DNA from 2 places in the Rhizobium sp. X9 genome. Region 2 is predicted to be linked to the other one. Evidence: riboswitches for the same ligand, from Rfam matches in the RefSeq annotation. Region 2 holds a riboswitch; the other holds the start of a gene.
What was found. Region 2 has a riboswitch for S-adenosylmethionine ahead of metA (homoserine O-succinyltransferase). Riboswitches for the same ligand answer to the same signal wherever they lie in the genome.
Positions count from the first base shown of each region.

Region 1 (14,876 bases), 570 kb from region 2:
GTTCCGTCCACCGAAACCGTTGCCAGCGGCAAGTACCCGGTTTCTCGCCCGCTGTTCTTCTACGTGAAGAAGGCTCACCTGGGCGTTATCCCGGGCCTCAAGGAATATGTCGAGTTCTTCGTTTCTGACGAAATGATCGGCCCGGATTCCCCGCTCGCCAACTACGGCCTCGTTGCCGCTCCGGACAAAGAACGCGAAGAAATCCGCGCCAAGTTCGCTGCCGGCGCTTCGATGTAATACAGAAAGAGGGGTGCGGCCTGCCGCGCCCCTCATTCCACTCCGCTGCCTTTCCGCCTCGGCGACGGTCTCCGGTTGACAGTTCCAATTCATCGTCGTCCACATAATTGTTGATCGATTACAGATGGATAGGATGTATCAACCTTGACGCTTGCCGGACTTTGATACAGTCAGGCGGCAAGCATTTCTGGATGGTCCAGCAGTCTCGTTTTGATGACTTTTTGATTTGCCCGATATCGCATCGTGCTCTTGGGGCACGCCGAGGGAACTCTAATGAACACATCGATCCTTTTGCTGATACTGGCGCTGATCGGCATCGGCAGCTATCTGCTCGGCAGCCGCCGTGCCGTTGCCCTGTCTGGCGGGCGCCCCGCCACCATGCATTCCCGTGCCGGTTATCACGGTTCCTACGCGGTGGTCTGGGCGGTGCTGCCCGCGGCGCTCATTCTCTGCGCCTGGCTTGTCATCAGCCCGCTGATCATTACGTCTTCCGTGCGCGCTGAATTTCCTGAAGATGTGCGCGCTCAATCCGAAGCGCAGCAGAGCCTGACATATGGTATGGTAACGTCGATCGCCCGAGGTCTGCAGCGGCTGACGGCGGAGGAAACGGCGCAGGTTGATGCGGATGCCGCCACAGTGCGGCCGCTTCTGGCGTCGAAGGGCGTTGCCATCGCCGGCGATCCCGAGCGCTACATGGTCGATGCCGCCCAGACGCTGAACGCGATGACGTCCACCAGCCGTATTGCGATGATCGCAATCGTGCTGCTGGCCGCTTTCGGCGGTGCAGCTTATGCGCTGCGTTCGATCGCTCCGCGCTTCCGGGCGCGCAACAGGGTCGAGAAGGTCATTCTCGCGGCCCTGCTCGTTGCCTCCTCCATTGCCATTCTGACGACCATCGGCATCGTCCTGTCGATGCTGACGGAAGCCATCCAGTTCTTCACCATGGTTCCGGCACACCAGTTCTTCTTCGGAACGGTATGGGATCCGCGTTTCGCGGCGGCGGGTGCAACGGACTCGTCCGGCCAGTTCGGCCTGATCCCGCTGCTCGCCGGCACGCTTTACATCGGTTTCGTCGCCATGCTGGTGGCGGTCCCGGTCGGCCTGTTTTCGGCGATCTACATGTCGGAATACGCCTCGCCACGCCTTCGCTCCGTGGCAAAGCCGCTGCTCGAGGTGCTCGCCGGCATTCCCACCATCGTCTACGGCTTCTTCGCGCTGACGACGGTTGGTCCGTTCCTCAGAGACATTTCCACGCAGATCAACGGTCTGGCGACGGGTAATTACGCCAACTTCATCCAGGCGCAGAGCGTCATCACCGCCGGCTTCGTCATGGGCATCATGCTGATCCCCTATGTCTCGTCGCTGTCGGATGACATCATCACCGCCGTGCCGCGCTCTCTGCGTGACGGTTCGCTCGGTCTCGGCGCCACGCGGTCTGAAACCATCAAGAAGGTCATCGTTCCCGCCGCTCTTCCCGGCATCGTCGGCGCCGTGCTGATGACGGCATCGCGTGCGATCGGCGAAACCATGATCGTGGTTCTCGCGGCCGGCGTTGCCGCCCGCCTGCAACTCAACCCCTTCGAACCGATGACCACCGTAACGGTCAAGATCGTCAGTCAGCTGACCGGCGACCTTGAATTCACCTCGCCGCAAACGCTGGTTGCCTTCGCGCTGGGCATCACGCTTTTTGCCATCACGCTTTGCCTGAATATCTACGCGCTTTACATCGTGCGCAAATACCGGGAGCAATATGAATGACCGACATCGTTTCTCCCGCAGCCGGCGCTGCCGGCACCAACAAGGCCGCACGTCGTGATATCGGCATCAAGCGCCGCTACGCCGCCGAACGCCGTTTCCGTGCCTATGGCATGGCAGCGATTTCCTTTGGCCTCCTGTTCCTCTTCCTGCTGCTCTGGTCGGTCGTCTCCAAGGGTTACACCGCCTTCCAGCAGACGATGATCACCGTTCCGGTCGAGTTTTCCGAACTGATCATCGATCCGAAGAATGAGCGGGCCGCAAATCCTGCCAAGCTGATGACGGCCAATTATCCCGTCCTCGCTCGCGATGCCGTCGCCAAGGTTCTTGGCGTTGCGCCGACGGACCGTGCCGGTCTTCGCGCCGTCAACACCATGATCTCGGACAGCGTTCGCACACAGCTGCGCGATATCGTCGTTGCCGATCCGGCCATTATCGGCACCACGCGCACCGTCACGCTTCTGGCGTCTGGTGATGTCGACAGTGCCTTCAAGGGCCAGGTGGACATGACGGTGGATGAAGCCAACCGCCGTATCTCGAACCAGCAGCTCGGCTGGATGAACCAGCTCGCCGAAAGCGGCCAGCTCGGCAAGCATTTCAATACCGGCATCTTCGTCAACGGCAATTCGAGCCGTCCGGAAGCGGCGGGTGTCGGCGTGGCGCTGATCGGCTCCTTTTACATGATGCTGATCGTGCTTGTGCTGTCGCTGCCGATCGGCGTCGCAGCCTCCATCTATCTTGAAGAATTTGCCCCTAAGAACCGCCTGACGGATCTCATCGAGGTGAACATCAACAATCTGGCGGCAGTTCCTTCGATCGTCTACGGTCTGCTCGGCCTTTCCGTTTTCATCAACTTCATGGGCTTTCCGCGCTCCGCCTCTCTGGTTGGCGGCCTTGTCCTGACGCTGATGACGCTGCCGACGATCATCATCGCGACCCGTGCCGCATTGAAGGCCGTGCCGCCGTCGATCCGCGCTGCCGCACTCGGTCTGGGCGCATCCAAGATGCAGACGATCTTCCACCACGTCCTGCCGCTCGCCATGCCCGGCATTCTGACCGGCACCATCATCGGCCTCGCCCACGCATTGGGCGAAACGGCGCCGCTGCTTCTGATCGGCATGGTGGCATTCGTTGCGAATTATCCGACAACGCCAATGGATCCGTCCACGGCTCTGCCGGTGCAGATTTACATGTGGGCGAACGAAGCCGAACGCGCCTTTGTCGAGAGGACATCTGGCGCTATCATCATCCTGCTTCTGTTCCTCATCGTCATGAATGTTGGCGCAATCCTGTTGCGTCGCCGCTTTGAGCGGCGCTGGTAGAGGGAGCTAGAGCAATGAACATGTTGTCGGAAGCAGCAGTTGAAAAGGCGCTGGACAAGAAAATGAATGAAGTCTCATACAAGATGATCGGCAAGGACGTTTCGGTTTATTACGGCGAAAAGCGCGCGCTTTACGACGTGAACCTCAACGTCCGTGAAAACACGGTGACTGCGCTTATCGGCCCGTCCGGTTGCGGTAAATCCACTTTCCTGCGCACCTTGAACCGCATGAACGACACGATCGACGGTTGCCGGGTCACCGGCAAGATCACGCTCGACACGGACGATATCTACGATCAGGCGATCGACGTCGTCGAATTGCGCGCCCGCGTCGGCATGGTGTTCCAGAAGCCGAACCCGTTTCCCAAGACCATCTATGAAAACATCGCCTACGGCCCGCGCATCCATGGTCTCGCCCGCAACAAGGCGGATATGGACCAGATCGTCGAGCAGAGCCTGCAGAAGGCGGGTCTCTGGAACGAGGTGAAGGATCGCCTGCTGGAGTCCGGCACGGGTCTCTCCGGTGGTCAGCAGCAGCGTCTGTGCATCGCGCGCGCGGTTGCCGTCAGCCCGGAAGTCATCCTGATGGACGAACCCTGCTCGGCGCTCGATCCGATCGCGACCGCAAAGGTCGAGGAACTGATCCACGAACTGCGCACCAACTACACGATCGTCATCGTCACGCACTCCATGCAGCAGGCGGCGCGTGTTTCGCAGCGTACGGCCATGTTCCATCTTGGTCATCTTGTCGAAGAAAATGAAACGGACAAGATGTTCACCAATCCGGACGACCAGCGCACGCAGGATTACATCATGGGCCGCTTCGGCTGATCCCCGGCCGGCGCTTTCTCGAAACCGAACAAGACTGGTGCCTCTGCCGTGCCCGCTTCCGGGTACGCGCATGCAGGCCAAGCCGGAGGACTAGACCGTGACACAGACAACGACCCATTCGCATATCCTGTCCGCCTATGACGACGAATTGAAGTTTCTGACGCGCCGCATCGCCGAAATGGGCGGTCTTGCCGAGCAGATGTGCGGCGACGCCGTGCGTGCCCTCGTCAATTCCGATGCGGCACTCGCGCAGAAGGTCATTTCCGACGATACAATTCTCGACCATGCCGAACGCGAAATCGGCGACAAGGCCATCGTCACCATCGCCAGACGCCAACCTGTGGCGGCCGACCTTCGCGAGATCATCGGCACCCTGCGCATCGCCGCCGATCTGGAACGCGTCGGCGATCTCGGCAAGAACACCGCAAAGCGCGTCATCGCGGTTGCCGGAACCGGCGTGCCGCGCAAGCTCGCCCGCGGCATCGAACATCTGTCGGAGCTGGCGCTGGTGCAGCTCAAGGAAGTCCTCGACGTCTATTCCACCCGTTCCGCCGAGAAGGCCAATGCCATTCGCGAGCGCGACGAGGAAATCGACGCGATGTACACGTCGCTCTTCCGGGAGCTTCTGACCTACATGATGGAAGATCCGCGCAACATCACCACCTGCACGCATCTTCTGTTCTGCGCCAAGAACATCGAGCGCATCGGCGACCACGCCACGAATATTGCCGAGACGATCTATTACATGACCACCGGCAGCCAGCCGGAGGGCGAGCGTCCGAAGGACGACAGTTCCAACACCCTCGGTTCGGTGACCGAGTAACAGACAAGCAGAAGCTTGCGGAGTTCAATATATGGTGCCCAAGATTGCAGTTGTGGAAGACGAGGAAGCGTTGAGCGTCCTGCTTCGTTACAATCTCGAGGCTGAGGGATACGACGTCGACACGATACCCCGTGGCGACGAGGCGGAAATCAGGCTGCAGGAGCGTATTCCGGATCTTCTCATCCTGGATTGGATGCTGCCCGGTGTGTCCGGTATCGAACTCTGCAGGCGATTGAGAATGCGGCCGGAAACCGAACGCCTGCCCATCATCATGCTGACGGCGCGCGGAGAGGAAAGTGAGCGGGTTCGCGGTCTTGCCACCGGTGCCGATGATTATGTCGTCAAGCCGTTTTCGACGCCGGAACTCATGGCCCGCGTCAAGGCCATGCTGCGCCGGGCCCGGCCCGAGGTTCTGTCATCGGTGCTGAAATGCGGCGATATCGAACTCGATCGCGAAACCCATCGCGTTCACCGCAAAAGCCGCGAAGTTCGCCTCGGCCCGACGGAATTCCGCCTGCTGGAGTTCCTGATGACATCGCCGGGCCGGGTGTTTTCCCGCTCGCAATTGCTGGATGGCGTCTGGGGTCACGATATCTATGTCGATGAGCGCACTGTCGATGTGCATGTCGGCCGTCTGCGCAAGGCTCTGAATTTTTCGCACATGCAGGATGTTATCCGCACCGTGCGTGGTGCCGGATATTCGATGGAAGCCTGAGCGAAGCGGAGCCGATAGTTTCGCTGGCAACATGGTGCCGCAAAAAAGCAGGCCCGAAATCGGAAACGGTTTCGGGCTTTTTCTATATCAACATCCACAAAACTCGATGCCATTCTCCGTCTTGACGGAGGATCGGCAGCCAGTTGAAACCAAAATCGAAGGGTGACGCCCAATCACGAGGGAGTGGCAAGGGTTCGGCGCGCTGTCATCAAGCTGACCGCGGAGCCGGCCTGTTTTTCGTCATAAAAAAACGGGCCCGAAGGCCCGTAATTTTGAGTGTTGAAATGCGTGCCGCAACACTCAAGCCTTACGGCGCTCGCTCACCGGCTGGTAGGCGAGTTTCGCATGGAACTTGCAATAGGGCGAAGATTCCAGCGCTTCACAACCGCAGAAATGGAAGTCGTCCTTCAGCGGATCGCCAACCGGCCACTTGCAGGTGCGCTCGGTCAGTTCCGTCAGCGTCAGGCGACGGGAAATCGGCGTGACAACGTTTTTGGAAGGAACGTAATCGAGAACCTGTGCGGTCTCGATGTCGATCTCCTCGTGCAGCGCCGTTGCCGCGTTCGAACGGGTGAGAACCCGCGCCGGGGCTGCGTTGACGCGGCCTGCGAAAGTCGTCGTGCGCGGAGCAGGTGCAGCGGTGCGCTTGGGCGCGGAACGTGCCGAAGTGACCGGACCGCCAGCCTTGACGCGCCCCGGCAGGTTGAGACGATGGACCTTGCCGATTACGGCATTGCGGCTGACACCGCCCAGCTGCGCTGCTATCTGGCTGGCGCTAAGCCCTTCGGACCACAATTTCTTGAGTTTTTCGACTCGCTCGTCTGTCCAGTTCATGCCGCTTCTCCGCTTGTCGCGTGTATTTTCGGCAGAATCCCTCTCCGTCTCGCGGGCGTGCCGCAAGCGTGGTTTCCGCCGGATTTTTGGTGACTAGTTCCGCCGCAATGCAGTCTAGTAATTAGCGATTAACCTAGTGCCACGCAGACTCCGTGGCAAGAGTCGGGGGAATCATCTGGAATCGATTTTCCGGTTTTCCCCAACTTGCTGGCGAGTTGAGTCTGAAAGGCAACACCTTGGGGCTCGCCGGCCGCCACCTACTAGGGCTTGAGAAGCCCGGGAAACGCGGACTTTTGTTGACATCGGCAAACGAAGTGACAATAGTGCCCCTGCCGCCGCGAGGCGGCATTTTTGATTTTCAGGCGAGGGATAACCCTTGAAGCCTATTGACAACCGTTGACAGCGCATCTGCGCAAGGAGTGATACAGCCATGGCCGAAGCCGCCGCGCCATTGTTTGATACGTTTTCCAGAGCCCCCCTGCGCTTTGAGCGCGGTGAGGGCGTCTGGCTGTTCACGGAAAGCGGCGAACGATATCTCGATTTTGCGGCCGGTGTCGCCGTCAACTCACTGGGCCATGCCCATCCGCACCTTGTGGATGCGATCAAGACGCAGGCCGAGAAGGTCTGGCACGTCTCGAACCTCTATGAAGTGCCGGGACAGGAAAAACTCGCCAGGCGCCTGACGGAAGCGACTTTCGCAGACAAGGTGTTCTTCACCAATTCCGGCGCGGAAGCACTGGAATGTGCAATAAAGACCGCGCGCCGTTATCACTATTCGAAAGGCCATCCGGAAAAGTTCCGTATCGTCACGTTCGAAGGCGCGTTCCATGGCCGCACGCTTGCGACGATCGCCGCCGGCGGCCAGCAGAAATATCTCGAAGGTTTCGGTCCCAAGGTCGAAGGTTTCGATCAGGTGCCGTTCGGCGATGTCGATGCCCTGAAGGCAGCCATCACGGCCGAGACGGCCGCACTTCTGATCGAGCCCATCCAGGGCGAGGGCGGTATCCGCGCGCCCAGCAAGGAATTCCTGCAACTCCTGCGTGGTCTGTGCGACGAGCACGGCCTGCTCCTGATTTTCGATGAGGTCCAGACGGGCGTCGGCCGCACGGGCAAACTCTTTGCCTATGAGCAGACCGGTGTTGCGCCCGATATCATGGCAGTCGCCAAGGGTATTGGCGGCGGTTTCCCGCTCGGCGCATGCCTTGCAACAGCGGATGCTGCTTCCGGCATGACGGCGGGCGTACACGGCACCACCTATGGCGGCAATCCGCTGGCCATGGCGGTCGGCAATGCCGTGCTGGATGTCGTTCTAGCCGACGGTTTTCTCGAAAAGGTCCGTGATGTCGCGTTGGTTTTCCGCCAGGGCCTCGCCTCGCTCAAGGATCGTTATCCTGACGTGATCGAGGAAATCCGCGGCGAAGGCCTGCTTCTGGGCATCAAGGCGAAGGTTCCTTCGGGCGATCTGCTGCAGGCCATGCGCGCCGAACATCTGCTTGGCGTGCCTGCGGGCGACAATGTCATCCGCCTTCTGCCGCCGCTCGTCACCACGGCGGAAGAGGCCCGCGAGGGTCTTGCGCGTGTCGACGCGGCCGCCGCCTCCCTGACAGCGAAACAGGCGAAAATCGCCTGAGTAAATCAAGGGCGGGCCTCTGTTCAGGGGCTCGCAAGCATGGGACAGATCAGCATGGTTTCACCAAAACATTTTCTGGACCTCTCGGCCGTCGGGTCGGAGGACTTGCGGACAATTCTTGATGATGCGCGCACGCGCAAGATTGCCACCAAAACCGGCACGGCGGCAAAGCCGCTTGCCGGCAAGATGCTGGCGATGATCTTTGAAAAGCCGTCCACCCGCACCCGCGTCTCCTTCGATGTCGGCATGCGCCAGCTCGGCGGCGAGACCCTTTTCCTGTCGGGCACGGAAATGCAGCTGGGCCGCGCCGAAACGATTGGCGATACGGCCAAGGTGCTGTCGCGTTATGTCGACGCCATCATGATCCGCACGACAGATCATTCGCGCCTGCTCGAGCTTGCTGAACACGCCACTGTGCCGGTCATCAACGGTCTAACGGACGACACCCATCCCTGCCAGATCATGGCGGATATATTGACGTTCGAGGAACATCGCGGCCCGGTCAAGGGCAAGACCATTGCCTGGACGGGCGACGGCAACAATGTGCTGCATTCCTTCGTGGAAGGCTCCGCCCGTTTTGGCTATCGCATGGCGATGGCGGTGCCGATGGGGTCCGAACCGCATGACAAGTTCTTGAACTGGGCGCGCAACAATGGCGGCGAGATCGCGCTGTACCACGATGCCGATAAGGCAGTGGCGGGAGCGGATTGCGTCGTTACCGATACCTGGGTGTCGATGAACCAGGAGCACAAGGCGCGCGGCCACAATATTTTCCAGCCCTATCAGGTCAATGAAGCCCTGATGGCGAAGGCTGATAAAGACGCGCTGTTCATGCATTGCCTGCCGGCACATCGTGGCGAGGAAGTGACTGATGGCGTGATCGACGGGCCGCAGTCGGTCGTCTTCGATGAGGCGGAAAACCGCCTGCATGCGCAGAAGTCCATCATTGCCTGGTGCATGGGCGTCATCTGACGGCTCTTGCCCTTCCTGCCAAACGGTGAGGAAGGGTGCTTGAACTTGGCTCGGCACATTACCATCTGTGGGACTTCGAAAAGGCTCGTCGGTTTTGCTGGCGGGCCACAATCACGATTTGCACGATTTTTCCCGGAGGCGGTTTCGCTTCCCGAATCTCTGTGCGACAAGCGGAAAAAGCACATTCAGAAAGCCGGACTTTTGGACGGTAGCGGCGCAACGGCTGCGCCAAGGAGTTATGATATGGCAGATGTAACAGTTGAACTGGACGATCTCGATTTGGCTGGCGACGACAAGGTCGTGCCCTTTCAGGTCGAAGGTCTGGATGTGCGCGGCCGCGCCGTGCAGGTTGGGCCGCTGTTGAATGCCATTCTCGAAAGGCACGACTATCCTGCGGTGGTCGCCCGCCTTCTCGCGGAAGCCACCGTTCTGACGGCGCTGATCGGCACCTCGCTTAAATTTTCCGGCAAGCTCACCGTTCAGACCAAGGGTGACGGCCCGGTTGACCTTCTGGTGGCGGATTTCACCGCCCCTGAAAGCATGCGTGCCTATGCCCGTTTCGATGAGGAGCGGCTGGCGGAGGCGATTGCGGCGGGAGCGACCTCTCCGGAACAGTTGCTGGGCACCGGCATTCTGGCCTTCACCATCGATCAGGGCGCGGGAATGCAGCCCTATCAGGGCATCGTGCCGCTGGACGGCTCGTCGCTGGAAGAAATCGCCGGGGTTTATTTCCGCCAGTCGGAACAGCTTCCCACCCGCGTGCGCCTTGGCGTTGCCGAATTCTTCGACCGTGACGGCGATGGAAAGCCACGCCACGGCTGGCGTGCCGGCGGCGTGATTGCGCAATTTCTGCCGCAGGCGCCTGAGCGTCTTCGCATGCGTGATCTTCACGGAGGCGACGGCGATGAGGGCAATTACGACGTGGCTGAGGATGATGCCTGGACCGAGGCGGTCACGCTGCTGAACACGGTGGATACCGACGAGCTGACCGATCCGCAGGTGCCGGTGGAGCGTCTGCTCTACAGGCTTTTCCACGAAAGTGGCGTGCGCATCTACGATCCGCAGGCGATTTTTGACCGCTGCAGCTGCTCGCGCGAAAAGATCAAGGGCGTGCTCTCCGGCTTCACCGCCGAAGAGATCAAGGCAAGCGAAGAAGACGGCGCAATTGCCGTGACCTGCGAGTTCTGCTCCACGACCTATCGCTATGATGTCAGCGAGTTTGAAAACGCCTGAGGCACTTTGACTGGCGAGGCCGCGCTATTAAATGGTGCGGCCCCGTTTGCGTCAGTTCAAGACCCGCATCAGGCCGGGTGAATCCAGTGAGAAGGCGGGTATGGTGACATTGAACACCTCGCCTTTGTCCGTTTCCATTTCATAATGGCCAAACATCAGGCCGGACGGCGTATCCAGCGGACATCCTGACGAATATTCGTAGCTGTCGCCGGGGTTCAGATGCGGCTGCTCGCCGACGACGCCGGGGCCGTAGACTTCATCCACCTGTCCGTTCTGATCGGTGATGTGCCAGTAGCGGTTGACGAGTGTTACCGGAATATCTGAGTTGTTCGAGATCACGACTTTATAGCCCCAGACGTAACGGTCGTCATCCGGGTCGGATTGTTCCTCGAGATAATACGGATCGACCGTAACCTCGATATCCCTTGTCAGAGCACGATACATACGCGCCACACCTCGATATTATGCCTGCCGCCGATATCCTACACTATAGGTTCTGGCTATCGTCAAGAAAATGAACGACTTGACGGGCAGGCGGCATCTTCTGTTGCGCTGTTTTCTACCGTTAGGGATAACGGTAAAGGTAAATATTGGTTGCCTGATACCGGGCTTCACCCTTGCGGCGGGAGCCTTTCGGACGCCATGGCCGGACATTGAAGACGGGCCATGGCGATGTGCAAACTGAATTTTTAAGCCGAAACGGCTGCCAGACCCTTCGCCAGATCCTCCAGCAGATCGTCCGTATCCTCAATGCCGCAGGAAAGACGCAAGGTGCCGCCGGAAATGCCGAGTTCGGCGCGCGCCTCATCGGTCAGGTTCTTGTGCGTCGTGGTGCCGGGGTGGGTGATGAGGCTCTTGGCATCGCCGAGATTGTTGGAGATCTTCACGATTTCCAGCGCGTTCTGCAGCGCGAAGGCCGCATCCTTGCCGCCCTTCAGTTCGAAAGCCACGAGCGTCGATCCGCCGGACATCTGCCGCGCGATGATGTCGGCCTGTGGGTGATCGGCGCGGCCGGGATAGATGACCTTGGCAACCTTGCCGCTATCGGCGAGGAAATCGGCGATTTTGCCGGCATTGGCCGTCTGCTGCTTGACGCGCAGCGGCAGGGTCTCGATGCCCTTCAGCAGCGTCCAGGCGTTGAACGGCGACATGGCCGGGCCGGTATGGCGGAAGTAATCCTGCAGCTCTTCCTCGATCCACTTCTTGTCGGAAAGGATCACGCCGCCAAGGCAACGGCCCTGACCGTCAATATGTTTCGTTGCCGAATAAACAACGATGTGGGCGCCGAGTTCGAGCGGCTTCTGGAAGAGCGGCGTCGCGAAGACGTTATCGACCACCACTTTCGCGCCGATCTGGTTGGCGAGCTTCGCCACGCCGGCAATGTCGATGATTTCAAGCGTCGGATTTGTCGGGCTTTCAAGGAAGAACAGCTTGGTGTTCGGCTGGATCGCCTTTTCCCAATTGCCGAGATCGCGTCCGTCGATCAGCGTGCATTCGATGCCGTATTTCGGCGCAAGCGTTTCGACCACCCAGCGGCAGGAGCCGAAGAGGGCACGGGCAGCAACGATATGATCGCCGGCGCGCAGCTGGCACATGATGGCGGCGGTGACGGCGGCCATGCCGGAGGCAAGCGCCCGGGCGTCTTCCGCACCTTCCAGCAGGCACATGCGCTTTTCGAACATGTCATTGGTCGGGCTTGCATAGCGGGCGTAGATGAATCCATCCGTTTCACCCTTGAAGCGCGCTTCGGCGGCCTCGGAGTTTTCGTAGACGAAACCCTGGGTCAGATAGATCGCTTCCGACGTTTCACCATAGGGTGAGCGTAGCGTACCGCCGTGAACGAGCTGGGTTGCCGGGCGCCATTTATTGCTCATGTGATCACCTTCAAAACAAAAAAACCGGCCGCAAAAGCAGACCGGTTCCTAGCACCCGGTCTTTTTAGCCACTTGTTTAACGTGGCTGCAAGCCGACCGGCCAAATCACCACGGGATAAGCTTGCCATACTGCCGTTACCGGCTTGCGTCAATGCTTTCCTTTTGGTTTTGTCGCCGTAAAAAGGAATGATGACCATGATCAGAACGACGGGCATTTTGGCGGATGGCGCAATCAGGGCGCTGTTTGCGGGCGGCAAGCTGAAAAGCGAAGCCGATCTCGATGCTGACCAGGTGCAGCCCGCCAGCCTTGATCTGCGGCTCGGCTCGAAGGCCTATCGTGTGCGCGCCAGTTTCATGCCGGGCCCCGGAACCCGCGTCATCGACAAGCTCAACCGCTTCAGCCTGCACGAGGTCGATCTCACCCAGGGGGCGGTGCTGGAGACCGGCTGCGTTTATATCGTTCCCCTGATGGAAAGCCTGGAGCTGCCGGCGGACATGTCGGCCTCGGCCAATCCCAAAAGCTCGACCGGACGTCTTGATATCTTCACCCGCGTCATGACCGACAATGCGCAGGAATTTGACAAGATACCGGCTGGATATTCGGGCCCGCTCTATCTGGAAATCAGCCCGCGCACCTTCCCCGTGGTCGTGCGTCGAGGATCGCGCCTGTCGCAGATCCGCTTCCGCGTTGGTCACTCGCTGCTCAACGAAAGCGAGCTGCTGAAACTGCACGAGACGGAAATGCTGGTCGCGAGCGACACTCCGAACGTGACCGGCGGCGGCATCGCGCTTTCCATCGACCTCATGGGTTTTGGCGAGAACGGCCTGATCGGATATCGCGGCAAGCATCATACCGCCGTGGTCGATGTCGACAAGAAGGCCCAGCACGACGTTCTCGATTTCTGGGAGCCGCTGCATGCGCGCGGCCGCGCGGAACTGATCCTCGATCCCGATGAATTCTATATTCTCGTCTCACGCGAGGCCGTGCATGTGCCCCCGCTTTATGCGGCAGAAATGACACCCTTTGACCCCTTGGTGGGCGAGTTCCGCGTCCACTATGCCGGCTTCTTCGATCCCGGCTTCGGCCACGCGCAGGCCGGCGGCACAGGCAGCCGCGCGGTGCTCGAGGTGCGCAGCCACGAAGTGCCCTTCATCCTGGAACACGGCCAGATTGTCGGCCGCCTGGTTTACGAGCATATGCTGCAAAAGCCGGAAGGCCTCTATGGCAGCGGCCTGGGCTCCAACTACCAGGCCCAGGGCCTGAAACTTTCCAAGCATTTCCGCGCGGAATAATGACCCCTCCGGGTGCTTGACACCCGGATGGAACTATCCGATGTCTTGTCTGCGGCGCGGGTGTAGCTCAATGGTAGAGCAGCAGCTTCCCAAGCTGATGATGGGGTTTCGATTACCCTCACCCGCTCCAGTCTTTTCAATAACTTAGAGGATGCGACGTGTCACCCGTGTCACGTCATGTCACTTGCGCTTTTCGGCGCGCATTTCCGCGATTCGTCTGCTCGACTGCAAACCGTCACCGCGGCTATACCTTTTTGTCATTTTCGGCGTGCTGTGTGTCGCCAATTCCTGGGCGGCTTCAAGCGATCCTGTTGCCTCGACAGTCTCCGAAACGGCGCCCGCCCGGGAATCCATTGACCACACATAATCTGGCACGCCGGCAGCTTTCCGGACCTTGCTGAATTTGGTCGTGTAGTGGTTATCCCGGTAAGGCTTGCCAGTGTCCTCATCGATCACGACAGGACCGATTTCGGGGATCGTGTAAGCCTTCAGGGCTTCCGTCACCAGTGGCATGACGTTCAGGTCGCGAGAGGCGAGGGCGCCTGTTTTGCTCGTCTTGATGGACAGGATCATGTCTTTCGAGATATCCCCGGCCGTCAGGCCACGCCACCGGAACGGACCACCTTCAGGCGGCGGCGACCACTCCCCGATTACATCGATCCGGCGCAGGGCTGTTTCGAATTTCAGCGCTTCAACGAATCCGATCGACGGGCATTTCATCTCGGCGCTTTTCTTCACGATGGCCTCGCACTGTGCATAGGTCATTGCGACGGTTCGGCCGCCTGGCTGTTCGAACTGCATATCCGACAGGATAGAGCGTGCTTGTGCGCAGCCGTGCAAGCGTTCCCCCGCGCCATAGGACAAGATCACCCGCAAGAGCTTGATCGCTCCAGCGGCACGTCTATGTCCCTTCTTGCGCCATTCCCCGAACCACTTCTTGAAGTCCGAAGCTTTCAGCACGTCGATCCGACGCGAGCCGATATTCTTTTCCAGCACGCGCAAGCTCGGCTCATAGTCCCTTATGCGCGTCGAGTGCTTGACGCTGTGAAGGGAACTGGTGGTATCGAACTTGTAAGCATCGATCAGCGCTTTGATTGTCCCGTCGAACGTCGGCGGGGCACCAAGCGTTGAAAGTTCGCTGCGCAGCTGGTCGGTCAGACGCCGGCACTCGGCGGCGATCTGGTCTTCCGTCAAATCGTCATCAAGACGAATGGCCGAAAGCGCCGCGGGCGAACCCTTCACGGCGCGTTTCGGATCCCAATAATGGACCCTCGATCCATCTTTGTTGTCCCGGTATTTATAACCGGGCCTGTCAGTCCGCATCAAAATTGTCCTTTCCGTCTGGGGCAAGAGCGCCC
Region 1 is NZ_CP071311.1:109,180-124,055, forward strand. Features, by position in the region: gene JZY08_RS00505 (substrate-binding domain-containing protein) at 1-237, shown strand, start outside; gene pstC (phosphate ABC transporter permease subunit PstC) at 511-1,995, shown strand; gene pstA (phosphate ABC transporter permease PstA) at 1,992-3,314, shown strand; gene pstB (phosphate ABC transporter ATP-binding protein PstB) at 3,329-4,144, shown strand; gene phoU (phosphate signaling complex protein PhoU) at 4,242-4,967, shown strand; gene phoB (phosphate regulon transcriptional regulator PhoB) at 4,999-5,682, shown strand; gene JZY08_RS00535 (GcrA family cell cycle regulator) at 5,983-6,516, opposite strand; gene JZY08_RS00540 (aspartate aminotransferase family protein) at 6,947-8,146, shown strand; gene argF (ornithine carbamoyltransferase) at 8,201-9,118, shown strand; gene JZY08_RS00550 (Hsp33 family molecular chaperone) at 9,362-10,351, shown strand; gene apaG (Co2+/Mg2+ efflux protein ApaG) at 10,403-10,795, opposite strand; gene JZY08_RS00560 (O-succinylhomoserine sulfhydrylase) at 11,041-12,225, opposite strand; SAM riboswitch at 12,269-12,347, opposite strand; gene JZY08_RS00565 (2'-deoxycytidine 5'-triphosphate deaminase) at 12,421-13,518, shown strand; tRNA gene JZY08_RS00570 (tRNA-Gly) at 13,575-13,648, shown strand; gene JZY08_RS00575 (hypothetical protein) at 13,699-14,712, opposite strand; gene JZY08_RS00580 (hypothetical protein) at 14,831-14,876, opposite strand, start outside.
Region 1: it holds a riboswitch for S-adenosylmethionine, as region 2 does, so the genes downstream of both, JZY08_RS00560 (O-succinylhomoserine sulfhydrylase) here and metA (homoserine O-succinyltransferase) in region 2, are expected to answer to the same signal.

Region 2 (14,876 bases):
TTCTGAACTCCTCCGAACCCGCACAGGAAACGGCAATTCCGCCTCCCTGTCAAAGGCGGATGAGACCTTAGTCAAGAAATCGCGACCGCAGTCACCCCTCAATTTCCTCGCGCAGCATCTCCAGCTCCAGCCATTCTTCTTCCATGGCTTCGAGCTTTTCGCGCAGCTTCGTCATTTCCTGCGCCAGCGTGTTGAAGGCAGCCGGATCCTTGGCAAAGAGATTGGGATCGGCCATGCGCTGCTCGCGTTTTGCGATTTCGCCCTGCGCCTTTTCCATTTCCTTGGGAAGATTTTCGAGCGCAAATTTCTGCTTGAAGGAAAGCTTGGCCTTGGCCTTTGAAGGGTCCTGCGACGCGGAAGCGGAAGGTGCGGCCTTCGCCCTTTCCTGCTTCTCCGCCTTGCGTTTTTCTTCCGCCGCACCCTTGCGCTGCGCCATCATGTCCGAATAGCCACCGGCATATTCGATCCAGCGTCCATCCGGCTGGTCCGGATTGGCGGGCGCAATGGTGGAAGTAACGGTACGGTCGAGAAAATCGCGGTCGTGGCTGACGAGGATGACGGTGCCCGAAAAGCCCGCAACGATTTCCTGCAACAGATCGAGCGTTTCGATATCGAGATCGTTGGTCGGCTCGTCGAGGATGAGCAGATTGGTCGGCCTTGCCAGAATGCGCGCCAGAATAAGACGGGCGCGCTCACCACCGGAAAGGTTGCGGATCGGCGTGCGGGCCTGTTCCGGCTGGAACAGGAAGTCCTTCATGTAGCCCGTCACATGTTTCAGTTCGCCGTTGACCAGCAGATTATCGCCTCGCCCGTCGGTGAGGTAATGGGCAAGCGTATCGTTTGGATTGAGATCTTCGCGCTTCTGGTCAAGCGTCGCTATCTCGAGATTGGTGCCGAGCTTCACCGTGCCGCTGTCCGGCTCAAGCTGTCCGGTCAGCATCTTCAGAAGCGTGGTCTTGCCCGCACCATTCGGGCCGACGAGACCGATGCAATCGCCACGATGCACCCGCAGCGAAAACGGTGCGATTATCACGCGCTCGCCATAAGACTTGGTGATGGCCTCGGCCTCGATGACCAGCTTGCCGGATTCCCGCACGTCCGAAGCCGTCGCCTGCACCGCGCCCTGCGGTCCCTTGTGACCGCGATATTCCGCGCGCATGGCCTGAAGCTCGCCCACGCGGCGCATGTTGCGCTTGCGTCTGGCAGTCACGCCATAACGCATCCAGTGTTCTTCGCGCTCGATGGCCTTACCGAGCTTGTGCTGCTCCAGTTCTTCCTCTTCCAACACCTTGTCACGCCATTCCTCGAAATGCGCAAAGCCGCGATTGAGACGGCGCGACTGGCCGCGATCGAGCCACACGGTCGAGGTGGAGACCTTCTCCAGAAAACGCCTATCGTGCGAAATCAGCACCAACGCGCTGCGCGTCTGCTGCAATTCGCCTTCAAGCCATTCGATGGTGGGCAGGTCCAGATGGTTGGTCGGCTCGTCCAGCATCAGAATATCGGGCTCGGGCGCCATAACGCGGGCAAGAGCCGCGCGCCGCGCTTCGCCGCCGGAAAGGCTTTCCGGATGTTCCTGTCCGGTCAGGCCGAGATGCTCGAGAAGATAAGTGACACGATAGGCATCGTCTCCCGGCCCGAGCCCCGCCTCGGCATAGGCCTGCACGGTATCGTAACCGGCAAAATCCGGTGCCTGTTCCAGATAGCGGATGGTGGCGGAGGGGTGGCGGAAAACCTCGCCTGACTGCGCTTCGACGAGACCTGCGGCGATCTTCATCAGGGTCGACTTGCCGGAACCGTTGCGCCCGACAAGGCAGATGCGGTCGCCCGGCTCCACCTGAAGATTGGCGCCATCGAGCAGCGGGGTCACGCCGAAAGTCAGCTTGATGTCATCGAGTTTCAAAATTGGGGGTGCCAAGGCGTCAGGCTCCGGTCAGATCATAAGGGCGGGCGAGCACGATGGCTTTTCCGCTTTTCAGCGAGAAATGCACGAGCCCGCCATTCGCGACATTGGAAATAGTGCGGGAGGAGCCGAAAGCAAGCGCGAAATCCTTGAGCGGATAACGCACATTGCCGATATCAAGCCCCGTAAGAGCGGTGAGCCCGGCAACGGAAAACAGCGAAGCGGGCGGCAGATCGATATCGAGGGAACCGGCAACAAGCGGGCGAGCCTCCTCTTCGCCGGAGGTCAGCGTAACGTCTAGACCACGCTCAGCAAGCGCCACCGCGTAAAGAAGATGCTGAAGCGCATGGTCGCTTCTCGCCCCGCCGAGTGCACCAACGAGCACCAGCGAACCCGCGCCGCGGGCGAGAGCCCCCGAGACTGCGATCTCGCCATCGGTCACGGCCTTTGCGGCCGGGTAAGGTTGGCGCTCCACATTTGGCCAGGAGCTGAGCAGCTCCGTGCTGGCGGAATCGAAATCTCCCACCCAGAGCTCTGGCGTAAGATCAAGCGGTGCAGCATGGCGCATGCCGCCATCGGCCGCGATCACACGGCTGTTCGCAACCGCCAGCTTCAGGCGGTCGGTAACCGTCACATCGCCGCCAAGCAGAATGGTGAAGCGTTCTCTATCCATGCCCTGCCTTATCGCACCTCAGGCAAAAATGGAAAGGCAGAAACCCGACGAAATCAGCCGATATTGATTTTCGTCGGCTTCAGGATTATGAAACGCCTCAGTGGTGATTTGCCGACCGGCTTGCAGCCACTTTAAAGAAGTCGCTAAAGGGTCGAGGAAAAAGGCAATTTCCTGGGACCGGCTGCGATTTCGCTGCCGGTTTTTTTGTTTTCGCAACGTTCTTTACGTCATCCGAAAAGAGAGTTCGACATGCCGATCAAGATTCCCGATACGCTTCCCGCCTTCGACACCCTCGTTCATGAGGGTGTGCGGGTCATGACTGAAACGGCGGCCATCCGGCAGGATATCCGCCCGCTCCAGATCGGGCTTCTCAATCTCATGCCGAACAAGATCAAGACGGAAGTGCAGATGGCGCGCCTCGTCGGTGCTTCGCCGCTGCAGGTGGAGTTTTCTCTGATACGCATCGGCGGCCACCGCGCCAAGAATACGCCGGAAGAGCACCTTCTGTCTTTCTACGAGACCTGGGAGGAAGTGCGCCACCGCAAGTTCGACGGCTTCATCATCACCGGCGCGCCGATCGAAATGCTGGACTATGAAGACGTCACCTACTGGGACGAGATGCAAAAGATTTTCGACTGGACGCAAACCAACGTCCATTCGACACTGAACGTCTGCTGGGGCGCGATGGCCGCCATCTACCATTTCCACGGTGTGCCGAAATACGAACTGAAGGAAAAGGCTTTCGGTGTTTATCGTCACCGCAATCTCTGCCCTTCATCGATCTATCTGAACGGCTTTTCGGACGATTTCCAGGTTCCGGTCTCACGCTGGACGGAAGTGCGCCGCACTGACATTGAAAAACACCCCGAGCTCGAAATCCTGATGGAGTCAGAGGAAATGGGCGTGTGCCTGGTGCATGAGAAAGCGGGCAACCGTCTCTACATGTTCAACCACGTCGAATATGATTCCACTTCGCTTTCGGATGAATATTTCCGCGATGCGAATGCCGGCGTGCCTATCAAGCTGCCGCATGATTATTTTCCGCACAATGATCCGGAACTAGCCCCGCTCAACCGCTGGCGCAGCCATGCCCATCTGTTTTTTGGCAACTGGATCAACGAGATATACCAGACGACGCCCTACGATCTCGAATCCATCGGGGAAATCGCCGCGTAAATTGCGGGATTGCGAATTGCCGGAAAATGACGCAACGTCCGCCGGCAATTCAAAGATATCGGGAGAAGGACGCCATGAGCGACGCGGCGGCACGGGAGAATTTCGGTTTCACGGCGACCGGCGAAAAGGTCGAGCGCGTCACCATCTCGAAGGGCGGCTTGACGGCCAAGGTTATCACCTGGGGAGCGGTCATTCAGGATCTGCGCCTTGAGGGCCACCAGCCGCCGCTCGTCCTCGGCTTCGATACCTTCGAGGACTACAAATATTCGTCCTATTTCGGCGCCACCCCCGGCCGGAATGCCAACCGTATCGGTGATGGCAAATTCTCGATCGACGGGCACGAATACCAGCTGGAACTGAACGAAAAAGGCGTCAGCCACCTGCATGGCGGCAGCGACGGCATGGGCAAACGCAACTGGATGCTGATGGAACATGGCGAAAGCCATGCGGTTCTGCAGATCATCGATCCCGATGGCCGCGCCGGTTATCCCGGCAATTGCACTGTTACCGCCACCTATACGATCCGCGACGGCGGCGTGCTTTCGGTGGTCTATGAAACGGTGACTGACAAGCCGACCATCGCCAATGTCTGCCAGCACTCCTATTTCAATCTCGATGGCGCGGATACCGCACTTGGGCACGAGATCAGCATCGCCGCCGACTTTTACCTGCCGACCAACGACAAGCAGATACCGACCGGCGAAATACGCTCCGTCGAGGGCACCGTCTTCGACCTGCGACACCCGACGCCGATGCGGCGCAAGGAAAATGGCGAACAGGTTCTCTACGACCACAATTTCTGCCTTTCGCCAGAGCGTCGCGCCAAGCGCAAGGTTGCCCGCGCCTATTCGCCCGCCTCCGATATCGCCCTTGAGGTTCACACCACCGAACCCGGCGTGCAATTCTATTCGGCCTTCAAGCTGAACGTTCCTGTTGCGGGTCTCGATGGCCGCCACTACGGCCCCTTTGCCGGTTTTTGTCTGGAAACGCAGATATGGCCGGACGCCGTTAATCACCCCGATTTTCCGCACGCGATCCTTCGGCCGGGCGAAACGCTGCGTCAGGAAACCGATTATATTTTCAAGAAGGGCTAAGGCAGCGGGCTGGCGTCAGTCCAGCACGCAGCCGACATAAGCCCCGGAGGCCCGGGCGCGTCGTTCTATAAGGCCGGCAAGTCTTTGCAGGCCACGACCCGGCTTGCCGGCGACACGGTCGATGGGATTGGGCAGGGAAACGGCTAGCAGCGCTGCCTGACGGGAACTGAGCTTTGCAGCCGGCACCTTGAAATGATGTTGCGCCGCCGCCTCAATGCCGTAAATGCCAGGCCCCCATTCGGCAACGTTGAGATAAATCTCCATCATACGCTTTTTCGACCAGACGAAATCGGCCGCAATCGCCAGCGGCAGTTCCAGCCCCTTGCGCAGGAAAGAACGGCCGTTCCATAAAAACAGGTTCTTGGCTGTCTGCATCGGAATGGTGCTGGCACCGCGGGTGGAGGCGCCGTCGAGCGCATTGCTGACGACGGACTGCATCTGGTTCCAGTCAACGCCGCCATGGAAACAGAATTGCCCGTCCTCGGACATCATCACGGATTGAACGAGGCGCGGTGAAATATCCTCAAGAGGCACCCAGCGCCGGTCATAACCCTGCAGGGTCACCAGATCGGCAAGCATCAGCGTCGAGACCGGCCGGATGAAAGGCAGCGCATAAACCGGGATCAGCAGATAGGGCAGGATCAGCAATGCCAGCAAGGTCAAGAAGATACGCTTTGCCAACGTGCGAAAATCCACCTTCGGACTGCTCCGGTCTTCCGCCAGCACGGCGTAATCTGCGTCGCTTTCAGGCGTACTGCTCAATATTCGTCAAAGCCCCGCACCAATCGAAGCCTTTCATATTCCATTGCCGGCTTCAAGGCGAGTCCGGTCAAACAGTTGACCTCAGGAATCACGAAAAGGTTGCCTGGCCCCGCGCGGCATGCCAAAGAGCGCGACATGGACGCTCAGATGACGAATTTCGAAACGCGGCTGCGCGATAACGCGGCAAAGACCGAATCCCTGCTTGGTCGCCTGCTGTCCGCAGAGGCGCGCGCGGATGAGATTACGCGCCCGCAAAACCTGCTCGACGCCATGCGTCATGGTGTGCTGAACGGCGGCAAACGTCTGCGGCCTTTCCTCGTCATTGAAAGCGCTGCCCTTTTGGGCGGAGATGCCGGTGCTGCCCTTTATGTCGGTGCTGCACTCGAATGCCTCCATTGTTATTCGCTGGTGCATGACGATCTTCCAGCCATGGATGATGACGATCTGCGTCGCGGCCAGCCGACCGTGCATCGCAAATTCGACGAGGCAACCGCCATTCTCGCCGGCGACAGCCTGCTGACGCTCGCCTTCGACATCATCGCGTCGGACGAAAATCCGCTCTCGGCAGATCGCAAGGCCGCTCTCGTGCTGTCACTCGCCCGCGCAGCGGGTATCGGCGGGATGGCCGGCGGTCAGGCGTTCGATCTCGCTGCGGAAAAGAAGGCTCCGGACGAAGCAGGCATTGTTACATTGCAGGCTATGAAAACCGGTGCGCTGCTGCGTTTCGCCTGCGAAGCCGGCGCGATCATCGCCGGCAGCGATATTTCCGAAAGGCAAAGACTGCGCCTCTTCGGTGAAAAGATCGGCCTCGCCTTCCAGCTTGCCGACGATCTCCTCGACCTGACGGCCGATGCCGCCACCATGGGCAAGGCAACCGGCAAGGACGCCGCACGCGGCAAGGGAACGCTGGTGGCGCTGCGCGGTGAGGACTGGGCGCGCGGCAAGCTTCAGGAACTGGTGGCGGAAGCCGGCGAACTCCTGGCCCCTTATGGCGAAAAGGCCGCGATTCTCATCGCGGCCGCAAGATTCATCGCTGAACGAAAAAGCTGACAAGGTTCTCGTAGCGTCTTCCGTCATGCCGGACTAGATCCGGCATCCAGCCACGGCGCGTCTGCGTCGTGACGGGAGTCTTTCGCGATCAAGGACTTGATCGCGCTGGACCCCGGATCTAGTCCGGGGTGACGGTAGGAGAGCTACGTGCGCTTTAGCCCTTGAGCGGCGAAATCAGCACTTCGACGCGACGGTTCTGGGCGCGACCATCCGGCGTTGCATTCGAAGCGATCGGCTGCGACGGACCGAAGCCGAGCGTCGAAATACGGCGCTGATCGACGCCGCGTGCGCCAAGATAATTGGCAACCGAGGCGGCACGGCGTTCCGAGAGGCCCTGATTGTAGCCGGGGCTACCGGTGGAATCGGTGTGACCATTGATGTCGATCAGCGTGCGGTTGAACTTGTTCAGCACGATGCCAACGGAATCAAGCGTCTGATAGAACGGCGGAATGACCTGATCCTGATCCGTCGCGAAGGTGATGTTCGACGGCATGTTGAGAACGATGCTGTCGCCACGGCGGCTAACCGAAACGCCCGTGCCCTGAAGCTGGGCGCGCAGTTCGGCTTCCTGACCATCCATGTAATTACCGATGGCGCCGCCGGCAAGCGCACCGATACCGGCACCGATGAGGGCTGCGTTACGGCGACCCGTCGGCGACCCGCCGACAGCCAGACCACCGAGAGCACCGACGACAGCGCCGATGCCGGCGCCGCCCGCCGTGTTCGACATCTTCTGCTCGCCCGTATAGGGGTCGGTGGTGGTGCAGGAGGAAAGATAGGTCGCGCAAAGGGCAACGATCGCAATTTTCTTGATCATGTAGTTTGATGCTCCGAAGGGTTCAGGAGGTATGACAGTGGAATTCCGGTTTCACGGTACTCTTTACTCCGCCGCATCTTTCCGGCCAAAACGCTTTTCGATGTAATCGATCACAAGCGCTTCAAAATCGGCGGCGATATTGGGCCCACGCAGGGTAAGGGCCTTTTCGCCGTCGATGAAGACTGGAGCGGCGGGGCTCTCGCCGGTTCCGGGCAGCGAAATGCCGATATCGGCATGTTTGCTTTCGCCGGGGCCATTCACGATGCAGCCCATGACGGCAACATTGAGCGCCTCGACGCCGGGATATTTTTCACGCCAGAGCGGCATGTTCTTGCGAATGTCGTTCTGAATGTTCTGGGCAAGTTCCTGAAACACGGTGGACGTGGTGCGCCCGCAGCCGGGACATGCCGCAACGACCGGAATGAACTGGCGAAAACCCATGACCTGCAGCAATTCCTGCGCCACCTGGACTTCGCGGGTGCGGTCGCCATTCGGCTCCGGCGTCAGCGAAACGCGGATCGTGTCACCGATGCCATGCTGCAGCACATAACCCATGGCGGCAGAAGAGGCGACGATGCCCTTGGAACCCATGCCCGCTTCGGTGAGCCCGAGATGCAGGGCGTGGTTGGACCGCTCCGACAGCATCGAATAAACCGCGATCAGGTCCTGCACCTGGCTGACCTTGGCAGAAAGGATGATGCGGTTGCGCGGCAGGCCGATCTCTTCGGCAAGCTCGGCGGAGATCAGCGCCGACTGGACGATGGCCTCACGGGTGACCTGACGGGCGGAGAGCGGAAAACCCTCCTCCTTGTTCTTGTCCATCAGCGTCGTCAGCAATTCCTGGTCAAGCGATCCCCAGTTCACACCGATGCGAACCGGCTTGTCGTAGCGGATGGCCATTTCGACTATTTCGCCGAACTGCTTGTCCTTCTTGTCCTTGAAGCCGACATTGCCGGGATTGATGCGATACTTCGCCAGAGCTTCCGCACAGGCCGGATGATCCGCCAGAAGCTTGTGGCCGATATAGTGGAAATCACCGATCAACGGCACATCCATGCCAAGACGCAGCAGCCGCTCGCGGATTTTCGGCACGGCTGCGGCGCTCTCGTCCCGGTCAACGGTGATGCGCACCATTTCCGAACCAGCCTGGAAAAGCGCCGCCACCTGCTGCACGGTGGCGTCAATATCCGCCGTGTCGGTATTGGTCATGGATTGCACGACAACGGGCGCGCCGCCCCCGACGATGACGCCGCCCACGTCGACGGCGACGGATGCGCGGCGGGGCTTTGGGTCGTAATCGGCGTGTGACGTCATGGCGGTCTCTGGAGCTTGCGGCAAGGTCTGGCAATTGAGGTGAAACAAGGGGGCCTCCTTGTCAACACCCAACGCGTAAGAGCTTCTACTTTACCGCAATCATGGCAAAATTCGAGACGCCTATTCCTTGCCCGCACCATCCGCGTGCCGGGCAAGCCGCGAAAGCAGCAAAACCACCACATGCAGCAACGGCAGAGCGAGAAAGACGCTGGCAAGGCCGGTATGTTCGGCAATGAAGCCGATGGCCGAGGGCGCTACCAGAATGCCGGAATAACCCATGGTGGTGACGACTGACAGGCCGATGCCGGGTGCCAGCCCGGGCATGTTGCCCGCTGCCGAAAAGGCGATCGGAACCATGTTGGAAATACCGATACCGGCAATGGCGAAACCGATAATCACGAAAGTGGAATTTCCCGCAAGACCGGCAATCAGAAGACCGGTGATCGACATGACCGAGCAGAAACGCAGGGTCCGGACGGCCCCGAACCTGTCGCGCACCAGATCGCCGGCAAAACGCATGATCGCCATGGTCATGGAAAATGCAGCGAAGGCGAAACCGGACTGCGAGACGGAAGCACCGAGTTCGTTGCGCAGATAAAGAGCACCCCAATCGAGGATCGCACCTTCCGGGATCATCGAAAACAACGCCATCAGGCCGATGATCCACGGCAGGGGTGTCATCGGCAGGCCGCCCTTCGGGCGCTCCTCTTCCGCATGGGGACGATCCGCAAGAACGCGCGGCCATGCAATGACCAGCAGGACAAGGGCGATAATTGTCAGTGCAATCGCGTGACCCTGAACGCCGATTGCCGTGATGAGGTAACCGCCAAGACCGGCACCGATCAGGCCGCCGAGGCTCCAGAAGGCATGACACGACGACATGATGGCGCGGCGCATGTCACGCTCGACCGCCACGGCATTGGCGTTCATGGCCACATCCATCGCTCCCGTCAGACCGCCAAACAGGAAAACCGCAATCACTCCCGCCCAGATCGTGCCTGCCCAGGAGATGAAAAGCAGTGTCGGCAGGAAGATCGCTGCCGTCACGAGACTGACCGTGCGCGATCCGAAACGGGCGATCTGGGAACCGGCGATCGGCATGAAAACCAGCGAACCGATGCCAAAAACCAGAATAATCAGGCCGAGCGCACTTTCGCTTAGGGATAAACGCGCCGCAAACTCCGGAATCTTCGGGGCCCAGGACCCCATCATGAAACCGTTCATCAAAAACAGCAGGGACACACCAAGCCTGTGGCGCGTCAGATAGGATGAGCGCTTCACCGTTGGCGAAAATGTCGTGGGGCCGTTCATCGGCAATATCCTTCAGACTTGACCATGGGAAAATCGAACGGCGTCATCATCGCCGCAATGAAGCTGTACACCTCTTGCCGACAGCGCCTCGATCAGCGCCGGGTCGGCATCATGTTCGAGCACCAGGGAAAGGGGCGGGGAAAAATCATGCACGTGAAAAGCCGCTCTGTGGCCAAGCTTTTCCGTGGTAACGGCGGCGACAATCCGCTGGCTGGCGCTGCAGGCGAGCCGCTTGAACACGGCATCCTCGAAAACATCCGCCGAAAGGCCGGTCTCGTCCGCGACGCCGCAAACGCCGAGAATACAGAGATCGGGCCGCATCAATTCAAGTTGCCGCAAAGCCATGGCGTCGATCGCAGCGCCAACGGCCGGATCGACCTTGCCGCCGATCAGCACCAGATCGATATCGGCCCGCCCCGTCAGTTCAGCGGCGATGGCCGGCGTATTCGTCACCACGGTCAAGTTAAGACCGGTGGGGATCGCTCTGGCGATGGCCAGATTGGTGGAGCCAGCATCGATGAAAACGACCATGCCCGGCTCGAGAAGTGGAATGGCTGCGCGCGCCAGCGAAGCCTTGCGGTCGGCATCCTCGGCAATACGCGTCTTCAGCGGCACCGTCGTGCTATCGGAAAGCAAAGCCCCGCCATAAACGCGCAGGCATTCGCCACGTGCCGCCATCTCGCGCAGATCCCGGCGGACCGTGTCTTCGGAAACGCCGAAGTTCTGCGCCAGATCCTGTGCGAGCACACGGCCGCTTTGCCGCAACTGCGCAAGGATGAGCGCCTGGCGCTCGCTGACAAAATGATCGTTCATCGGGACTCATGCATAAACAGGAATAAACGTGCACGAACATGCATAATTGAGTTTTAGCAAAGGCGCAACAGCAAAACGCCCGCCAAAGGGCGGGCGTTTATACCGAAAAGTAAAATGTCACGCGTCAGCGCATCATTCGGCGTAGGAGATCAGCAGGTCCTTCGCGTCGATCTGGTCACCGGGGCGCACCAGAACCTCGGCGATTTTGCCGTCACGTTCGGCGTGAAGCGCTGTTTCCATCTTCATGGCCTCGATGGACAGGAGCACGTCACCGGCCTTCACCTCCTGACCCTGATTGATGAAGACGCGGCTGATCACGCCCGGCATCGGCGCGCCGATATGCGACGCATTGCCGGGTTCAGCCTTGCGGCGGACCGCAGAACCCGATGCGCCATGGGCGCGGTCCGGCACCTTGATGCGGCGCGGCTGGCCGTTGATCTCGAAGAACACCGTCACCATGCCCTTGTCATCCGTACCGGATGAGGCCTGATTGACGATGACCAGCGTCTTGCCGCGTTCGATATCGGCAAACAGCTCCTCCCCATCCTCCATGCCGTAGAAATAGGCATGAGTGGGCAGGACCGAGACCGGACCATAGGTCTCGGCGGTCAGTGCGAAATCGGTGAACACCTTCGGGTACATCAGATAGGACGCGAATTCGAAGTCGTTCACGGAGCGCTCGAGCTTGGTTTCGATCGCCTTTCTTTCCGCATCGAGGTCGGCATCCGGCAGCAGCGAACCGGGACGCACGGTGTAGGGCGCCTCACCTTTCAGCGCCTTTTTCTGCAGGGCTTCCGGCCAGCCGCCTGGCGACTGTCCAAGATCGCCCTTCAGCATCGAAACCACCGAGTCCGGGAATGACACTTCACGATCAGGGTTTTCGACATCGGCAACCGTCAGATCCTGGCTCACCATCATCAACGCCATATCGCCGACGACCTTGGAAGACGGCGTTACCTTGACGATATCACCGAACATGCGGTTGGCATCGGCATAGGCCTGCGCCACCTCGTGCCAGCGGCTCTCCAGACCCAGCGAACGGGCCTGTTCCTTGAGGTTGGTGAACTGGCCGCCCGGCATTTCATGCAGATAGACTTCCGAGGCCGGTCCTTTGAGGTCGCTTTCGAAAGCCGCATACTGGTTGCGCGCCGCCTCCCAGTAGAAGGAGATGCGACGGATCCATTCTGGATCAAGACCGGTATCCCGTTCCGACCCGGCCAGCGCCTCGACGATGGAGCCAAGGCAGGGCTGGGACGTATTGCCAGAAAGCGCGTCCATGGCGGCATCCACCGCATCCACGCCCGCATCGACGGCGGCAAGCACGGTCGCAGCCGCAATGCCGGATGTGTCATGGGTGTGGAAATGGATCGGCAGGCTGGTCGCCTCCCGCAGCGCCTTGAACAGCACCCTGGCAGCGGCAGGCTTCAGAAGCCCTGCCATATCCTTCACGGCGATGATATTGGCGCCTGCACGTTCCAGCTCAGCGGCGAGATTGGTGTAATATTTCAGGTCGTATTTCGGGCGTGCCGAATTGAGGATATCACCGGTATAGCAGATGGCTGCTTCGCAGAGCTTGTTCTCTTCGGCGATTGCGTCCATCGAGACACGCATATTCTCCACCCAGTTGAGGCAGTCAAACACACGGAACAGGTCGATACCGCCCCTTGCGGCCTGGCGGACGAAATATTTCACGACATTGTCGGGATAGTTCTTGTATCCGACGCCGTTCGCACCGCGCAGCAGCATTTGCAGAAGCAGGTTCGGCGCACCCTCGCGGATCAGCGCCAGACGCTCCCACGGGTCTTCGGTCAGGAAGCGCATGGAAACGTCGAAGGTTGCACCACCCCAGCATTCCAGCGACAGAAGCTGCGGCAAGGCCTTGGCGTAAACGCTCGCCACGCCGGCAATGTCGTGTGTGCGCATGCGCGTGGCCAGCAGCGACTGATGGCCGTCGCGCATCGTCGTATCGGTCACCAGCACCCGCTTTTCATTGCGCATCCAGTCGGAAAAACCCTTCGGTCCCAGCCGGTCGAGCAACTGCTTCGTACCATCCGGCGTCGGCGCGTCGATATAGGGCACGACTGGCTGCGCCGCATTCGGCGGCGGCCTGACGCGGCCCTTGGTTTCCGGATGGCCGTTCACCGTAACATCCGCAAGATAGGTCAGCAGCTTGGTAGCGCGGTCCTGACGCTTGACCTGCGCGAACAGTTCCGGCGTCGAATCGATGAAGCGGGTCGTATAGGTGTTGTTGAGGAAACTCGGATGGCCGATGATGGCTTCGAGGAAGGTCAGGTTGGTCGCTACGCCGCGGATACGGAATTCGCGCAGCGCGCGGTCCATGCGGCTGATCGCTTCGTCCGGCTGCGGCGCCCAGGCCGTTACCTTGACCAGCAGCGGATCGTAATAGCGGGTAATGATCGCTCCCGAATAGGACGTGCCGCCATCCAGACGAATGCCGAAGCCGGACGCCGAGCGATAAGCGGTGATACGGCCATAATCCGGAATGAAGTTGTGTTCCGGATCTTCCGTGGTGATGCGGCACTGCAGCGCATGCCCGTTGAGGCGAATATCTTCCTGCTTCGGCACGCCCGATTCCGGCGTGCCGATTGCGGCACCTTCCAGAATATGGATCTGCGCCTTGACGATATCGATACCGGTCACGACTTCGGTGACGGTATGCTCCACCTGAATGCGTGGATTGACCTCGATGAAGTAGAACTTGCCGGTATCGGCATCCATCAGATATTCGACCGTACCTGCGCCGATATAATTGGTCGCGGCTGCGATCCTGAGGGAATAGGCTGCCAGTTCCTGGCGCTGCGCTTCGCTGAGGTAAGGTGCGGGTGCACGCTCGACCACTTTTTGATTGCGGCGCTGAATAGAACAATCACGCTCGAACAGATGCACGACATTGCCGTGTGTATCGCCGAGAACCTGGCTCTCGACGTGGCGCGCGCGCTCCACCAGCTTTTCGAGATAGACCTCGTCCTTGCCGAAGGCGGCCTTCGCCTCGCGCTTGGCCTCGGTCACCTCACGCGCCAGGTCTTCCTTCTTGCGGATGGCGCGCATGCCGCGGCCGCCGCCGCCCCAGGAGGCCTTCAGCATGACGGGATAACCGATTTCCTCAGCCATGCGCTCGACTTGCGCAATATCGTCCGGCAGCGGATCGGTGGCGGGAACAACGGGTACATCAACCGAAATGGCAAGATTGCGGGCGGCGACCTTGTTGCCGAGCTGGCGCATCGTATCCGCCGTCGGTCCTATGAAGGTGATACCCGCCTTGTTGCAGGCCTCTACGAATTCAGGACTTTCGGACAGAAGGCCATAGCCGGGATGGATCGCGTCAGCTCCCGAAAGTTTGGCGACGCGGATAACCTCCTCGATCGAAAGATAACTTTCGATCGGTCCCATATCCTTGGCAAGATGAGGGCCCCTGCCGACCTGATAACTTTCATCCGCCTTGAAGCGGTGCAAAGACAGCTTGTCCTCTTCCGCCCAGATCGCGACGGTTTTTATCCCCAGCTCATTCGCTGCCCGGAAAACGCGGATCGCAATTTCGGATCGGTTGGCAACAAGTATTTTCGATATTTTCAAGACGGTCTCCCCACACGCCAAAACAAAATTTCTGCTGCACTGCGGAATTAAGCAGCAAAACCCGGTCTTGGAAAGGGCAATTCGGGAGAGAACCGTCCTGTCGCCGCTAGCTCAGCAGGCCGTGGCGAAAAGCGAGCGCGACTGTATGCTGCCGGTTCTTGGCGCTGAACCGGCGCTGGATTCCGTTGATATACCAGTCGACCGTATGGTTGGAGATCGATAGCTGGCGTCCGATTTCGGTCGAGGTCATGCCATCAGCCATCAGCGTCAGCACCTCCATTTCCCGTTTCGTCAACTCGAGAGCGGAAACATCCGGGGAATTGTTGAGGCCGTGAGCCTGACCGGAAAGATCGAGCAGGCGCCAGAATA
Region 2 is NZ_CP071311.1:2,683,187-2,698,062, forward strand. Features, by position in the region: gene JZY08_RS12985 (ABC-F family ATP-binding cassette domain-containing protein) at 92-1,918, opposite strand; gene JZY08_RS12990 (thiamine diphosphokinase) at 1,923-2,576, opposite strand; SAM riboswitch at 2,667-2,743, shown strand; gene metA (homoserine O-succinyltransferase) at 2,826-3,752, shown strand; gene JZY08_RS13000 (aldose epimerase family protein) at 3,827-4,846, shown strand; gene mtgA (monofunctional biosynthetic peptidoglycan transglycosylase) at 4,862-5,572, opposite strand; gene JZY08_RS13010 (polyprenyl synthetase family protein) at 5,744-6,658, shown strand; gene JZY08_RS13015 (OmpA family protein) at 6,813-7,475, opposite strand; gene ispG (flavodoxin-dependent (E)-4-hydroxy-3-methylbut-2-enyl-diphosphate synthase) at 7,539-8,789, opposite strand; gene JZY08_RS13025 (MFS transporter) at 8,910-10,100, opposite strand; gene JZY08_RS13030 (DeoR/GlpR family DNA-binding transcription regulator) at 10,113-10,913, opposite strand; gene pyc (pyruvate carboxylase) at 11,046-14,507, opposite strand; gene JZY08_RS13040 (LuxR family transcriptional regulator) at 14,614-14,876, opposite strand, start outside.